Regions from separate parts of the Streptomyces sp. NPDC054866 genome, predicted to be linked through region 1. Evidence: riboswitches for the same ligand, from Rfam matches in the RefSeq annotation. Region 1 holds a riboswitch; the other holds the start of a gene.

Region 1 (3,201 bases):
CGCTCTGCCTGCGGCACGACCCTAACGTGGCGGCCCATGGCAGGCGGCCCACGGCGGGCGTCTCAGTCCCCGAAGCCGATCCCCCGCAGCACCCCGGCCGCCGTCCTGTCGAGGAGCACGGCCGAGCCGCAGCCGCGCGGCAGGTCGCCCCGCTCGGCGGCCCCGACGAGCCGGCCGACCGTCCTGCGATGCCGGGCGAAGGCGTACCGCGACACGCCGCGACCGCGCGAGAGCTGGCCCTCTATGGCGGTGTCCGGCGGTACGTCGAGCAGCAGCAGGTGCAGCGTCGTGCCGCGCCGCGCGGCCTCGCGGGCCAGCCAGCGGCGCACCCAGGCCTGGGTTCCGCAGTCGTGCACCACGACGCCCTCGCCGGAGCGCAGGGCTCTGCGCAGGCCCGCGTAGTGCGCGAGGCGGACCAAGGGGCGGTACACCGCGTACGGCAGCAGGCTCGGCATGCGCCGGGCCCAGCGGTCGCGGGTGTCCTGCGAGTCGATGCGCGGGCCCGCGACGGCTCTGCGCATCAGCGTGGACTTGCCGCTGCCCGGCAGCCCGGAGACGACGATCAGGTCGCCCTCGCCGAACGTGAGGCGGTGCGGGCTGTGACCGGTCCGCTGCCGCAGGTCGCGGACGACGGCCGCCGGCAGAAGGCCACAGCTCTCCCTGGTGGGGGCGGCGGCCTGTTTGGGCAGGGCCACCCCTGTGTTGGTCGCGTAGACACTCGTCCTGCGCACCGTGATCGGCCTCCCCATAGCGGTCACGTACCTGCTTACCGCAGCTTCCCCGGCAAGTGTAAAGAGAAGGTAATGCGGCACAAGCGCATTACGGGACTGGCACCGCACTGGCACTGCCCTGTGACGGAGGCGCGTGCAATGATGTGCGCGCAAACTCCATACAGGCCGTTTGAATCCGCGCGGGAGAGTTCCCGGACGCCGTCGTACGACGCGCTGGGGCGCCGAAGGAGCAAGTCCCTCCCTTGAATCTCTCAGGCCCCGTACCGCGCGGGCGAGGCACATCTGAAAAGCGGGCCGCCTGCGCGGCTCCACCCAAGGTGCAAGTCATGACCCCATATACGGACGGGTCGTGGTGAACCTCTCAGGTTCCGATGACAGATGGGGAGGATCGACCTCGCCCGTCATGCCCTGGGAGTTCCACGAATGAGTACCGCTTCCCGTCTGACCGCACTCGATGCCGTGCATCGCGCCCTCGGCGCGACCATGACCGACTTCGCGGGCTGGGACATGCCGCTCCGCTACGGCAGCGAGCGCGACGAGCACGTCGCCGTCCGCACCAAGGCCGGTCTCTTCGACCTCTCCCACATGGGCGAGATCACCGTCACAGGCCCCGAGGCCGTGGACCTGCTGAACTTCGCGCTGGTCGGCAACATCGGCTCCGTAGGTGTCGGCCGCGCCCGCTACACGATGATCTGCGCCGAGGACGGCGGCATCCTGGACGACCTGATCGTCTACCGCCTCGGCGAGACCGAGTACATGGTCGTCGCCAACGCGTCGAACGCGCAGGTCGTGCTCGACGCGCTCACCGCGCGGGCCGACGGCTTCGACGCCGAGGTCCGCGACGACCGCGACGCGTACGCCCTGCTCGCCGTCCAGGGCCCCGAGTCCCCCGGCATCCTGAAGTCACTCACGGACGCGGACCTGGACTGTCTGAAGTACTACGCGGGCCTGCCCGGCACGGTCGCGGGTGTGCCCGCGCTGATCGCCCGCACGGGCTACACCGGCGAGGACGGCTTCGAGCTCTTCGTCGCGCCCGGCGACGCCGAGAAGCTGTGGAACGCGCTGATGGAGGCCGGTAAGCCGGTCGGCATGGTGCCCGCGGGCCTCTCCTGCCGCGACACGCTCCGCCTGGAGGCGGGCATGCCGCTGTACGGGCACGAGCTGACCGCGGAGCTGACGCCCTTCGACGCGGGCCTCGGCCGGGTCGTGAAGTTCGAGAAGACCTCGCAGTCCGACACCTTCGTGGGGCGCGCGGCGCTCGCGGCCGCCGCCGAGCGCGCCGAGACCGCTCCCCCGCGCAAGCTGGTCGGCCTGATCGCGGCGGGCCGCCGCATCCCGCGCGCGGGCTTCTCCGTGGTCGCCGAAGGCAAGATCATCGGCGAGGTCACCTCCGGCGCCCCGTCCCCGACGCTCGGCAAGCCGATCGCCATCGCGTACGTCGACGCGGCGCACGCGGCCCCCGGCACCGAGGGCGTGGGCGTGGACATCCGCGGCACGCACGAGCCGTACGAGGTCGTGGCTCTGCCGTTCTACAAGCGCCAGAAGTGACACTGCCGCTTCCGTGGTAACCCGGAAGTGACCCCACGCACATCTTCCCCGTTCCGCAGCACCCACCCGCGTACAGGAGAATTCAGGTCATGAGCAACCCCCAGCAGCTGCGTTACAGCAAGGAGCACGAGTGGCTCTCGGCCGCCGAGGACGGTGTGGCGACGGTCGGGATCACGGAGCACGCGGCCAACGCGCTCGGTGACGTCGTCTACGCCGACCTTCCCGAGGCCGGCGCCGCGGTGACCGCGGGTGAGACCTGCGGCGAGCTCGAGTCGACGAAGTCGGTCAGCGACCTGTACTCCCCGGTGACCGGTGAGGTCGTCGAGTCGAACCAGGACGTCGTGGACGACCCGTCGAAGGTCAACTCCGCCCCGTTCGAGGGTGGTTGGCTCTTCAAGGTACGGATCACGGAGGAGCCGAAGGACCTGCTCTCCGCGGACGAGTACACCGAGTTCTCCGGCAGCTGAAGCCCCCCGAAGACCCCTAGGGACCACCTGATGTCGCTTCTCAACACCCCTCTCCACGAGCTGGACCCGGACGTCGCCGCCGCCGTCGACGCCGAGCTCCACCGCCAGCAGTCCACCCTGGAAATGATCGCCTCGGAGAACTTCGCTCCGGTCGCCGTCATGGAGGCCCAGGGCACGGTCCTCACCAACAAGTACGCCGAGGGCTACCCCGGCCGCCGCTACTACGGCGGCTGCGAGCACGTCGACGTCACCGAGCAGATCGCGATCGACCGGATCAAGGATCTGTTCGACGCCGAGTACGCCAACGTCCAGCCGCACTCCGGCGCCTCCGCCAACCAGGCCGCCCTGTTCGCGATCGCCAAGCCCGGCGACACGATCCTCGGCCTTGACCTGGCGCACGGCGGCCACCTCACCCACGGCATGCGCCTGAACTTCTCCGGCAAGCAGTTCAACGT
Region 2 (3,201 bases), on a different contig from region 1:
TGGTGGTCTCGTCGCAGGCCAGGGAGACGTGGTCGGCGTCGATCTGGTGGATGTTGACGCCACCCTCGCGGGCCGCGGCGACGAGCTGCTCGGCCTTGCCCTGCACCCGCACGGTGAGGGTGTCGAAGTACGCGCCGTGCACGACCTCGACCCCGCCGGCGGTGAGTCCCGCGGCCAGCACGGTCGCGTAGCGGTGAGTACGCCGCGCGATGGACTTGAGCCCCTCGGGCCCGTGGTAGACCGCGTACATTCCGGCCATCACGGCGAGCAGCACCTGAGCGGTACAGATGTTACTGGTGGCCTTCTCGCGGCGGATGTGCTGCTCACGGGTCTGCAGCGCGAGCCGGTAGGCCTTGTTGCCGTCCGCGTCCACGGAGACTCCGACGAGCCGGCCGGGCAGGCTGCGCGCGAACTTCTCGCGCACCGCCATGTAACCGGCGTGCGGGCCGCCGAAGCCCATCGGGACGCCGAAGCGCTGCGTGGTCCCGACGGCGATGTCGGCGCCGAGCTCACCGGGCGAGGTGAGCAGCGTGAGGGCCAGCAGGTCGGCGGCGACGGAGACTATCGCACCGAGCTCGTGCGCCTGCTCGATGAGGGGCTTGATGTCGCGTACGGCACCGGAGGCGCCGGGGTACTGGATCAGTACGCCGACGACACCGCGCTCGGCGACCTCGGCCGGGATGCCCTCGCTCAGATCGGCGACGACGACCTCGACACCGGTCGGCTCGGCGCGGGTCTGGATGACGGCGATGGTCTGCGGCAGCGCGTCGGCGTCGACGAGGAAGACACCGTCCTTGACCTTGCCCATGCGCCGCGAGAGCGCCATGGCCTCGGCGGCGGCGGTCCCCTCGTCAAGGAGCGAGGCACCGGATGTGGGCAGCCCCGTCAGCTCGGCGACGACGGTCTGGAAGTTGAGCAGCGCCTCGAGCCGTCCCTGGGAGATCTCGGGCTGGTACGGCGTGTAAGCGGTGTACCACGCGGGGTTCTCCATGACGTTCCGCAGAATCACGGGCGGAGTGAAGGTCCCGTAGTAACCGAGCCCGATCATGGAATCAAGAACCTGGTTACGGTCCGCGAGGGAGCGCAGTTCGGCCAGGACCTCGGCCTCGGTGCGCGCCCCGGGGAGGTTCAGCGCCTCGGCGTTCTTGATCACATCCGGCACGGCGGCGGCGGTCAGCTCGTCGAGCGAGCCGTATCCGACCTGCGCGAGCATCTTGGCCCGTGCTTCCACATCGGGACCGATGTGCCGCTGCTCGAAGGGGATGCCCTGTTCGAGCTGGGAGAGCGGGGTGCGAGGAGTGGCGGTCATTGCGGAGGCCTCCTGGTCTGACGCGACCTGCGAGGGGCACCACGGCACGGGTACCCGGACGGCCTCCCCCTCTGTCATCTCAACCTGAGAGCTTCACCGGCCCGTGCCCCGCGAGAGGCGCCGCACCGGCTTTCACCGTCGGTGAGGAAGGGTTCCGAACGTGCCCGCCCGACGCCCGCCCTACTTTCCAGAGTGACCTCGTCCGTGCGGTACAGGGGCCTGAGAGATTCCGGGGAGGAGTTGCTCCTTCGGCGCCTCCGGTGCCTTAACCGGAGAGCTCTCCCGCACGGGGTCAGCAGCCAATCGCCAGCCTACCAGCGAGGCGATGGAGGATCCCTCGAGTGGCCGCCTGCCCCGAAGTGCTCTTTCGTAGTGAATACGAATGAACAAGGATGAGTTACGCCCCACTTCGACACGTCTCGACCAGTTGGAGGGCCCGTGCAGACCGACATCGATCCGCGCAACCTGATCGGCCGGAAGGCGTTCGACCGGAACGGGGCCAAGATCGGCACGATCGACGAGGTCTATCTCGACGACGCTACCGGCGCCCCGGAGTGGGCGGCCATACGCACGGGCCTGTTCAGCCGGGACACGTTCGTGCCCCTGGAGCCCAGCGAGCTCAGGAGCGACGGCACCCTGCGCATCCCCTTCGAGCGCTCCCTGATCAAGGACGCCCCCGACTTCGGCGTCGGGCGCCACCTCTCCCCCGAACAGGAACTGCAGCTCTACCACCACTACGGCCTGGACATCACACCTCCCGAGTCACCTACGCCACCGGACAAGGACTTCGGCCGCATAGCGGGCGAGGAGCCCTGAGCCCGCAGACCGCAAGCCGACCACCCTCGTCCGCCCTCGTTGTGGGCAGGCGTTCCGCACCGTGGGCAGGCGTTCCGCACCGGCGGAACGGGTGGGCACAACGCCCATCGCCGGGCACCGCTAACCCAAGGGGCACTGCTCAGCTCCCACCTCCGGTGGTCCCACCAGCGGCAACGGCTCCGCGGGAACAAGCTCGGCATCGTCCACCCGGAAGGTCCGCACCCGCCCCGGCAGGGACCCCGGCGTCTCGAACCGCACCGTCACACGCCCGAGCCCGCTCCCCTGCACCCACCCGTGCCCGAACCGCGCGTGACGCACATCGTGCCCCGCGGCCCACCGCCGCTCGGCGAGCGGCACCTCCTCCACGGGCGGCCGCTCCTCCACGGCCGTTTCCTCCCCCACGGCAACCTCGCCCTCCCCGTGCTCAAGGCCCTCGGCCAGTGCCTGCGCCTGCGCCTGCGCCTGGGCCTGGGCCTGCGCGAAGAGGTCCTCCTGCGTGTAGTCGGCGAGTCCCGTGACCCCCACCCCGAGGAGCCGCACGCCTCCGGTGGTGTCCACGGCCTCGAGGAGCCGCGCCGCGGCCTCCCGCACCACCCCGGGGTCGTCCGTGGGCCCACGCAGCGTCTCCGAGCGCGTCAGCGTCGAGAAGTCGAACCGCCGCACCTTCAGGACGATGGTCCGCCCTGAGTGCCCCGCCGCCCGCAGCCGCTCCACACACCGGTCGGCGAGCCGCGCGACCTCGCCCCTGACCCTCACCCGGTCATGGATGTCCACGTCGTACGTGTCCTCGACGCTGACCGACTTGGATTCCCGCTCCGCCACCACGGGCCGCTCGTCCCGCGCGAGCGCCATCGCGTACAGCGCGCTGCCGTGCGACTTCCCGAGCAGCCGTACGAGCTCGTCCTCGCCCGCCTCCGCGATCTCCCCCACGGTCGTGATCCCGCCCCGCCGCAGATGGTCCCCGGTGGCAGGACCGACACCGGGCAGCGTCCGGACCGGCATCGGACCGAGCAGGTCCCGCTCGGTCCCCGGCACTATGAGCCGCAGGCCGTCCGGCTTGGCCTCCTCCGAGGCGA

Evidence for each region. A riboswitch is a leader RNA that binds a small molecule or an ion and turns the genes downstream of it on or off. The one in region 1 is predicted to bind glycine.
Region 2: another riboswitch for glycine. It lies ahead of gcvP (aminomethyl-transferring glycine dehydrogenase); the one in region 1 lies ahead of gcvT (glycine cleavage system aminomethyltransferase GcvT).

Annotation. Positions count from the first base shown of each region.
Region 1 covers NZ_JBSGZA010000009.1:39,436-42,636, reverse strand. Annotated here, with positions in the region: gene ACWGI2_RS34955 (AAA family ATPase) at 63-749, opposite strand; glycine riboswitch at 902-1,007, shown strand; glycine riboswitch at 1,008-1,119, shown strand; gene gcvT (glycine cleavage system aminomethyltransferase GcvT) at 1,155-2,279, shown strand; gene gcvH (glycine cleavage system protein GcvH) at 2,369-2,746, shown strand; gene glyA (serine hydroxymethyltransferase) at 2,777-3,201, shown strand, end outside.
Region 2 covers NZ_JBSGZA010000004.1:9,364-12,564, reverse strand. Annotated here, with positions in the region: gene gcvP (aminomethyl-transferring glycine dehydrogenase) at 1-1,309, opposite strand, end outside; glycine riboswitch at 1,507-1,604, opposite strand; gene ACWGI2_RS20755 (PRC-barrel domain-containing protein) at 1,748-2,125, shown strand; gene ACWGI2_RS20750 (DNA polymerase IV) at 2,246-3,201, opposite strand, start outside.